DNA from 3 places in the Cohnella suwonensis genome. Region 3 is predicted to be linked to each of the others. Evidence: riboswitches for the same ligand, from Rfam matches in the RefSeq annotation. Region 3 holds a riboswitch; each other region holds the start of a gene.
The links. Region 3 has a riboswitch for cyclic di-GMP ahead of ACFPPD_RS07795 (PilZ domain-containing protein). Riboswitches for the same ligand answer to the same signal wherever they lie in the genome.

Region 1 (3,278 bases), on a different contig from region 3:
TGCGGATCAGATTGTTCCCGCTGTAGGCGTACGTCGTGGTCGCCTGCTGCGGTCCATCCGCGGTCTGCACCGTTTCCGTCATCTCCGTCGGATGCATAGCGGCATCCCAAGACAACTTATAGCTACGTCCCGGCTGACCGACCGTCGCAGTGTTCGAATCGTAGTCGGCGCTCAGGAATTCTTCCGTATTGTCTTGGGTGCGCGTCAAGCTCATGCGGGTGACGCGGTTCTGATGGTCATACGACCAGACGGTCGTGACGGATTTCGGCGTTTCTCCCTCGATTGCAGGATCGTTCGTACCATTATCGATGACTTTGACGATCCGGTGCAGCAGTTTGTCGTAGACGAAACGGGTCATTTTACCGAGTTCGGGTTGTGCCGGAACGGGCGAAGGCGCACGGTAACCGATCATCATGCCGTCTTGGTCGTAGAGAAAGAAAAATTTGCGTTTGTTGCCGCCGACCTCATTGCCGAGCCCATCGACGTCCGCAATGACAGTGGATTTGAGGTCACCTGTATCCGGCGCGTAGTTAAAGTAAGCGATCGCGCCCTGTTTGTGATCCCATACTTCCGTAATGCGATTATCCGTTCCGTACGGGGTCGAAACTTCATCCCACCGGAAAGAGAGCTGCGTCGTATAGCGATCCTGAATCAGCCAGAAGCGGCCGTCGTTATGGAAACGGTAGCGCAGTTGATTCGGCCACTCCAGAATGAAGGCATCTCTATCGTCCGAGCTGGAATCTGGGTCGAACCTCAAGTTCGGATAATGCTGCTGCTGCCCGTTGGCATAGGTAACGTAATCTTTATCGCCGACCTTCTTAAACCAATACAACGTCCCGTCGAACCCTTGCCATGTGATGTTGTCGTCATCCCATTTGGTTAGGCGAGAGTCCAGGCTGAAGCTCCAACCGTACCCGAGCTTCCCATTGATCCGGTTCTGGTGGTTGTACGTCAAATAAAAGTTCAAATCGGTGCCCGCCTGCTGCTGCATGAACCCGTCGAACTTCTCGGTTCCATTACCGGTGGCGAGGTTGATGCGCACGTCCTGCCCGGAGACGACACCGTCCGCGTGCGGCACGTTGTCCGCGTCGCCTGTGCCCGAGACGTACGGGTACGCTGGCAGCGTGACGGACGTAACATGGTTCGCTGCGTCCGTTGCGGTAATCGTCAGCGTCTCCCCGTCGCTTGGCTGGAAGGAAACCGCGTCGCGCAGCGGTTGTTTGCTAGTCCAGGTTTTCGAAACGTTAGCTGCACCCGAAACAGTCAGCTTGGACAACCCGCCGACGAAATCGTGCGCTTCCACGGCAAGACGGCCTCCGCCGAGCGGATGGATGCCGACGATGTCCGGCGCGGTCCGGTCGAGCACGACCAATTGCTTCTCCGAATCGTAGCTCGGAGCGGTCAGCTGCGTCTCCGTCGGATCGTCGCCAGGTTTGGCCGGCGGCTTCACGAACGTAACTTCCGGTGCATCCGCCGATAGCTCCCAGAAATAATAGCCATCTGGGAGAGCTTTCCCTGTATCGTCAACCGCTTTCCATACATATGTATTCGTACCGTTGACGTCAACCCGATCGTTGACCAACGTATAGGTCTTCTTCTGAGCCACGTCTTCCAGCTTCACTTTGACCGTGTAGCCCGAAGGCGGAGCTCCCTGCGGGTCACCGTATTGGGCTTTCTGGGCGGCAATCCACTTCTGAAGCGTGTCGTTCCACGAGAACGTCATTTTCTCGTCCTCGTCCGTCAAATAAGCCGGCGTGTCGGCTGCCTTCAAGTTCGGTCCGCCTGAACCTGAGCGTATCGGTCCGACGTCCGGATGCGCTTCGAGCACCTTGTCGCCGGTAAACGTGTAATATTGGGGCGTTTCCGTTATGTCAGGCCCGTCGACCCAAGCTTCGCCGCCCGAGCCTGCGGTCAAGTCGGCAAACGCGTCGCCCAGCCTGTTCGCCGCGTCCGCCCATACGGCGGCCGGAGCCAATCCAAACAGCAAAGATACGATGATTGCCAAAGCTAAACTGCGGACACTGCGCCTACTTTTCCTCATTCTCTTACACACCTCTACCTTTTGATATTCGAAAAAAGAAAAAAGCCGCTACGCCTAAGCGTGCGGCAACGTAAATGATCGATGCGGCTGCAACTTCGGCGGTCTGGCGATCCAACGTGGGACCCATGACTTTGCGCCCCCACCTTGCGGTGGGTTTGCCTTTATCGGTGTTTCTTATGTTCCTGATTATACCAGAAATGTGCGACTTGGGAATCGTATTTTGCAAATTATTGTAGAATCGTGCCATTTATTCGGGATGAACGTCCTGTGCTCATGGTCGCAAAACAGATCGCTAGTGGCGGTGACGAACGTGCGTGTAATGGATCGATTATAACTAGTCGGCAACGGCGTCACCCTGTAATGTGCCCGCGCATCGTCACTTCGCTTCGGGTGATTCTCGCTTGAATAAAGCGCATCAGCTAGTGATCTGGGGGAACGCTATTTCGGCGAATCGCGCAAACGTCCGTCCCTCGTCAGATAAGTTGATGTCATCGCTTTATCAGCAGGCCGGCCGACAGCGTCGCCGCGCAAAAAAGACCCGAGCCCCGCATCCGTTCGATGCGTCCAATAGCCCGGGTCTTGCGAGTGCGCGCGATACTTCCGCAAAGCTTCTTCAGCGTCCGGAGGGCGCCGAGGACTTCTTCCCGCAGCCGTCAGGCCGCGTTACTGCTCCATTTGCTTCGCGAGGAACCCCGCGGCCGTCTCGACCATCTTGCTCTCCATCTCGCCCATGGTCACTTGATCGTCCTTGCTGAGGAGGACGACGGTGCCGATCGGGTCGCCGCCGGCGACGATCGGGGCGACGACGAAGGCGCCGATCGTCTCGTTCCCGTCCTTCAGCACCTCGTAATTGCCCGTGCCGGACTCCAGCACGATTTTGCGATTCTCCATGCAGTTCTCCAAGACGTTCCCGATCGCCTTGTCGAGGTACTCCTTCTTCGAAGCGCCGGCCACGGCGATGAAGGTGTCTCGATCGGATATCATGGCGATATGCCCCGTGCTCTCGGAAAGGGATTCCGCGTACTCCTTGGCGAAATCGCCCAATTCCCCGATCGGGGAATACTTTTTGAGGATGACTTCGCCATCGCGGTCCACGAAAATTTCTAACGGATCGCCCTCCCGGATCCGGAGCGTGCGACGAATTTCCTTTGGAATAACGACCCTGCCTAGGTCATCGATACGGCGTACAATCCCGGTTGCTTTCATGCTCGTGTTGCCCCACTTTCATTGGTGTATT
Region 2 (3,278 bases), on a different contig from region 3:
CTCCCGACCTAGCGGATCAATCGTTTTGGATAGCCGCCCCATCCGGTCATAACGGTAAGAATTCGTTCTCTGAAGCCCATCCTTAATGTTTACCAAATTCCCTTCCTTGGTTCTCTCATAGATCGTAACGACGCCAAGGGGATTTTTCTCCGAGACGAGCAATCCGTTCCGGTCATATTGATACTCCGTTGCGGCGCCATCGCCGACGACACGGCGGATCGCCTTCCCGTCATCATCATAGGTCATTTCCGCTTTATATCCGCCCGGAGAGGTTTCTTTCAACAATCGCCCGTTATTGTCATACTCGAATGCTGTCGCATTTTCGAGCGGGTCGGTCTTCCGGATAATGTTGCCTTGCGTATCGTAAGTAAAGCCGATCGAGCTGCCCGATTCATTGGCCATCGAAACGAGCTGCCCTTTATCGTCGTAGCCAAAATGCCCGGTGACGCCATCGGGAGTTTTCCTCTCCACGATATTGCCGTTATCGTCGTATACGAAAGCCGTCTCCGTACCGTCCGGGTGCTTGATCCGCTTCGGGAGTTTCCATCGATCGTCATATTCGTACATGGTCACGGCACCGCTAACTTCCGTTTTTTTCTTCTCATTGCCGTCCGCGTTATATTCGGTCGTTTCAGTCCCGCGGATCGACTCTATTTTCGTGATCAGTCCTTTCTCGTTGTATTGATAAGCAACTGTTTCGCCCAAAGGATTGATGATGCTCGCAACTTTGCCATCTGCGATGCCATATGCCCATTCGTTGTTCAGCGCATCTGTCAGAATAGTCTTGTCTTCGCCGTAGGCAAAAGCAAGCTGGATCGAGCCGCTGCCGTCCAGAATAGACTCGACTTTGTTCTGAGCGTTATACCGGAAAGTCTTGACCGCACCTTCGCCGTTTGTAAGCGTGGACAGGCGGTTCTTGTCATCATAGCCGTAGCTGATCGTTCTCCCTTCCGGTGACACAGCTGTCGTGAGGCGTCCGGAATCGTCGTAAGCGAACGTGAACGTTTTGTTCATCGGATCGATGATTTGCGTAATGACGCCGTTCTCCCACTGGAATTGAATCAGGCGGTTTGCCGTATCCGTAATGCCGGTCAGCTTGCCGCTATCGTTATAGGCGAAAGATATCGTATTTCCGTAACGGTCCTGAAGCTTGACCATTTTTCCGGCTTTTGCATCCTGTGAACTGCGCCACGGCGCAAAATAACCGTAGTATGTAATTTTCGCCCCGCTGCTTTTGGTGACGACGTATTCATGCTCGCTGATTCGCTCCAATTGTTCTCCGTCGACAGGCTCATAATGGCCCTTATGCAGCTCATAGTTGACCTTGTCGTCCCCGTCGTATTCCAAAATATATCCTTCGGAATCGTCTTTAATGAACGAATAGCTGTTTACCGTTTCGTCCCAGCGGAATTCGCCCAAGGCATAATCGGCGTACATACGAAGGAGCGAATTCCAGTTAAAGTCCCACCCGATCCCGAATGCGCCCGGTTCGCTGCCCGAGCTGTCATAAGTCCGCTCCAAATCGAATCCGAACCCGATGCCCGGCAGATGAATGTCGGTGGATTGCAGCTTCAATTGACCGGTGGCCAAGTCCACCGGGTGGTTCATCGGATCTTCGGACTCAGGACCGGCGGCCGGTTGGGTTGAGGCTCCGCCTGATGAGCCCGCTACCGGGGCCGCAGGCTGTCCAGGGTTCAGTCCCGAGGGCAGGGAAGGGACCGCGTTTTGCAAAGGATTAGGCAGCTGTGGACGATAGCCTTCTGCTTGTCCGGGGAGCTGTTTCAAAATCTCCAGAGGGTCAACATAACCCGGGGCCGCGCTGCTTCCACCCCTAGCGAATACGGACGTTTGCACGGAACTGAAAATTACAAAAAATGTCATAAAACAGACTAATATACGCTTCTTCATAACTTACCCTCCTACGGTTATTGCTTTTCGAAAGAAAAGCAATTTGTGCTGTAATGCGGAGATCAATAAAAAAGCGTACAAAAAACAGCCTAACGCAAAACCGCGAGGATTGCGTAAGCTGCATAAAGGTTTAGTTAAAAAAATCACCCTTGGCAGCCTGGCAATCATAGCTCGATTAGAGCTTTAGACCCATGGCTTTGCGTCATCCTCTTTCGAGGATTTTGCCTTTATCACGATAATTATGATGAAAAAAGAAGAATTATCCATATTATATGGAACCAATCTACTAAAATCAACATTTTTATAGTAATTTGGATGTGCTATAAAGTAGGGATTTAGGGTATAAATCTGTACTCCTATTGACTCAATACTAAACATGGGTTGGCATGGTGGCTCCCTACGGCCGTCTGCGTCTATGGGGCCTTAGCTCTGCTTGGCGAGACGAACTTGCCGAATGAGCATTGACAGCAGAGACGGGGCGACCAATCCCTATGGCGAAGTGTTCGGCGTAAGCGGTTTGTTCGTGGCCGATAATAGCGTCCTCCCTCTCACGGGAGCATCCAATCCGCTTTAACGACGATAGCTCTCACGCTGCGCACCGCGGATTTTATCAAGAAGAAACCGTGACTATTATGGGGTCTTGCCCGCATAGAAGAGCAGGTAATGCTCCAGTTGCCCGCTCCAGTAAGCGGCATCATGCCCGCCGGGGCCGGGAACCCACTGCGCATCGACGTTCATCGTCCGAAGCACCTCGTACAGTTTGTAATCTTTTTCCGCTAACGCATCCCCTTCTCCGGCATCCAAATAAATGTCCACGTCTGCCAGCTTGCCCGATGCGGCCAGCTTAAACGGATCCCTTGCGCTCCGCAACGCCTCGTTCGCATAGAGCCAATCCCGCTGATCCGTAAATAGGTCGGTCGATGTATAATTCCATAGCGCGGCGCTATGCGCGCCGATTTTACCGAAGAGGTCGGGATAGGTAAATCCGAGATAAAGGGACGCGTACCCTCCCATGGATGCGCCGCCGATATACCTGCCGGATCGGGATGCTTGCGTACTATAATGACTGTCCACGTAAGAGATAACGTCTTGAATCAGATAGTCCTCGTAGGGGCCGATACTCACGCCTCCCGGATCTTCGCCCTCTCCGGGCTTCGTATTCACGCCGAAGCTATTCCCGTAATCCGGAGAGACGATAATGACGGGGTTTATTCGGTCTTCTTGAAGGAGCCGATTCGCGACATCGTCTATATGGAGATAAGTAAACCAAGAATCATGCGTGCCGCCGTAACCATATAACAAGTAGATCACCGGGTATCGCGCGTCGGGACTGTATGCCGGAGGAAGATAGACGGACAAGCTCATATCGC
Region 3 (3,278 bases):
TCCTGCTATTCGCGCTGTTCGTATGCGTAATCGCCGTTAATCGAATTACGCAGACGCACAAAGTCTATTTAGCGTTCCATTTCATTATGATGTTATGGCCGCTAGGGCTGTTCGCGACGAAAATTACGGATGACCCCGCCATCCAGCACGCGTTCATCAACATGTCCTATTTCGGCATGGGCATGCTGGGGCCTGGCTGGCTCATCTTCGTATTCTTCCTGACCGGACGGGCGGAAAGGCTGAAAGCCGGACGGCTGTTCGTCTCGATCTTGCCCGCTTTCGCTTGCGTAACCGCCGCTCTGACCAATCCGGGCAAGCTGTTCATGTCCCCGGTCGGCGGCTCCTTCCTGAGCCGGGAGTACGGGCCGCTGTTCTGGGTTCTCGTCCTTATCCAGTTCGCTTATTTCTTCTTGGCGCTCATGAACATGTTCCAAGCGCTCAAGACCGTCAATTCCGTTCATCAACGGAAGCAGCTCGCCCTTGCCCTGATCGGCATGTTCGTGCTGACGGGATTCGGACTGCTCGACGTCATCGTTAACGTGCTGCTGGCGCAATGGCTACCGGTCATACCGGGTTTTCTGGCGCTTGGCATCTTGCTATCCGACTTGTGCTTCGTCATCGCCATCTATCGCTTCGGCATGTTCGACATTTTGAGCATGGCCCAGCGGGATATTTTCGAACATATGACCACGGGAATCATCGTCGTGGACGATAACGATAAAATATTGGAAGTCAACAAAGGAACGTCCCCGTTCGTAAGGGCGTTCAAAGGCGAGACGTTCGAGATGGAGAAGTTTCTCGCCCCTCTTCAGGCGCAAGGCGAAGCGTACGAATTCCTCTATCGGTACATGAACCATCCGTACGAGAAAATGCAAATGGAGTTCTCGTTGCAGGAAAGCGCGGGAAGGCACGTATCGATCCAGATTTCCCCGGTATTGGACGACCGGAAATCGTTTCTGGGCCGCATCATCACGTTCCATGACGTCACGGAGTTGCGCAAGCTCGTCGTGGAGATGAACCGGAAGAACGAAGCGCTTCACGAACGCAATCTGGAGCTGATCACGATCCAGGAAGAACTGTTCAGGGTCAACCAGAAGCTGGAGCAGATGGCGATCACGGACGGCTTGACCGGCTGCTTCAACCGCAGGTACCTGATGCAACAGCTGGAACACGAAGTGCTGCTGAACATGAGATATCAAATTCCGTTCTCCATCTTCCTGTTCGACATCGACTTCTTCAAGCAGATCAACGACAAATACGGCCACCTCGTCGGTGACGAGGTCATCCGGAGCACGGCGGACGTCGTCAGGACGAAGCTGCGCCGCACCGATATTCTGGCGCGTTACGGCGGCGAGGAATTCACCGTGTATTTGCCACACACGAACCGCGAGCAAGCCGAGCTGTTGGCGGAGAGAATCATGCTCGCGGTCGGGGACAACCGGGTAGAGGCCGGCAACGAGCTCGTGAGCGTCACGATCAGCATGGGCGTGCTTGCGGAGTCGAGCGCGGATCTGCGATTCGACGATCCGAAGGAATACTTGCGAGATGTGTTTTCGAAAGCGGATTCGGCGTTGTACAAGGCAAAGAACGGCGGAAGAAACCGCGTCGTTCTAACGAATTGACGGCTTCGCCGCAACGGGCGAACGCCCCAAAACAGTGACGATAAATGGCGAAGTATGGTATAATCTTCGCAAACGCGCACTACTCGATAAATGGCAAACTTGCTGAAAGGCAAGGACGCAAAGCCACAGGGTCTAATGTTCTCGCGAACGATGACAGCCTGGCTGCCGAAAGTCCGAACGCGGATGGAGAAGGCGATCAGGCTGCTTCCTCAGGGGAGCCGCCTTTTTTTGTGCGAAACGCGATCGAAGGAAAGGGGTTTGGCGGATATGACGCAAGCCGGCGAAAAAGGAACGATGACCGAATTGGAAAAGGATTTGCTCCCGCTGAACGTCCTGCTTCATTGCAGAACCGTCGTCGAAAGCAAAAATTTCGTCACGACCGGAGTCATGACCCACTTGGAAGGCGAACTGTTCGAGATCGAATTACACGAATTCGAACAATTCGAGCTTGGGGAAACGGTGAAGCTGACGGTATACTCTCCTGCCGGCATTCAATCGATGCCATCGGTCGTCTTCGCGAAATACGAAGGCGCGATCGCGCTGCTGCAGCCGCCGGACGTGCAGAAGCGATTCAAAGAACGGCGCGAGCATCCCCGAGTGGAAATCAGCGGCAACGCGCAAATCGTGAAAGTGTTGAAGGCTTCAGGGGACGAGGCGATACCCGAACCGTTCGCGGAGCTGACGATTCACGACATCAGCATTACGGGCATCAGCTTCTCGGGTCCGGACGCGCCGCACTTCGCGACGAATTCCCGTCTGAAAGCGAAAGTCGAGATCGGCTTCGGATTCAATTGCGAGCTTGAAATCATGCGCCGCGAACGTCATGAAGAAAACCGGATGCACTGCGGAGCGAAGATGCAAGTGCTGGAGCCGGAGATGCTGCGGCCGTTGCGCGCGCTCATTCTTCGCCAGCAAGTCGAGAAGAACGCTCAAGCGCGGAGAGAACTCGGCAAGAAACGGACGTTCAACGGTTGATCGCTCCGATGACGTTCATGATACAATGGACGGCAACGGGGGAACGCGTAAATGGCAATAAAGAGCGTAATAAGCAAAGCGCCGGCGATCGTCGCTGCTTTCATGGCGGCCGCGCTGGGGTGGTCCGCATACCGGTACGGCATGTTTTTCTCGGCGGATTTCTACCGGATGGAAATCGCGATAAGTGCCGCCGCGACTCTATACGCGATTTGGCTTGCGAAGACGGCGAACGAGAAAGACGGAGGAAGCGCTTGGCGCGCTTGGCTTCCTTTCGGGTTGGCCGTCTTGTTCGCCTTGGAACTGGCTCTAGGTCCCGCGTCCGTCCTGGGGACGGAGGATGCCGCGCTTCGTTGGTTTGCTTACGGGTGCTGGACGCTGCTTGTGTCGGGAATCGTTCGCGCGGGCCGATCCGGCAAGGAAGCCGTCCAGCTGGCCATTCAGGCGACGGGGGCATGGCTTCTCGCCGGCGGGTGGGCCGGATGGTACGGAGGAATAACGTTTACCGATATCGTGCTGCGGTTCGACGACGCGGAGTTGTCGGCGACGGGAGCGAGGCTCGCGGGGTTTCTTCAATATCCGAACGCTTACGGCGCCGTGATGGCGGCGTTCTTGCTCATGCAGTTACAGTGTTGGGCTAGCGGGGGGAGGCTTCGCCGACTGGCGGCGGCGACGGCCGTACCT

Region 1: linked by a shared signal. The riboswitch ahead of ACFPPD_RS17135 (RHS repeat-associated core domain-containing protein) and the one ahead of ACFPPD_RS07795 (PilZ domain-containing protein) in region 3 are both predicted to bind cyclic di-GMP.
Region 2: linked by a shared signal. The riboswitch ahead of ACFPPD_RS04965 (RHS repeat-associated core domain-containing protein) and the one ahead of ACFPPD_RS07795 (PilZ domain-containing protein) in region 3 are both predicted to bind cyclic di-GMP.

The regions. Positions count from the first base shown of each region.
Region 1 is NZ_JBHSMH010000062.1:43,318-46,595, reverse strand. Features, by position in the region: gene ACFPPD_RS17135 (RHS repeat-associated core domain-containing protein) at 1-2,005, opposite strand, end outside; cyclic di-GMP riboswitch class I at 2,136-2,211, opposite strand; gene spoVT (stage V sporulation protein T) at 2,705-3,247, opposite strand.
Region 2 is NZ_JBHSMH010000007.1:20,502-23,779, forward strand. Features, by position in the region: gene ACFPPD_RS04965 (RHS repeat-associated core domain-containing protein) at 1-1,908, opposite strand, end outside; cyclic di-GMP riboswitch class I at 2,057-2,144, opposite strand; gene ACFPPD_RS04970 (GMC oxidoreductase) at 2,363-2,482, shown strand; gene ACFPPD_RS04975 (alpha/beta hydrolase) at 2,539-3,278, opposite strand, start outside.
Region 3 is NZ_JBHSMH010000017.1:26,073-29,350, reverse strand. Features, by position in the region: gene ACFPPD_RS07800 (histidine kinase N-terminal 7TM domain-containing diguanylate cyclase) at 1-1,622, shown strand, start outside; cyclic di-GMP riboswitch class I at 1,705-1,792, shown strand; gene ACFPPD_RS07795 (PilZ domain-containing protein) at 1,890-2,597, shown strand; gene ACFPPD_RS07790 (O-antigen ligase family protein) at 2,649-3,278, shown strand, end outside.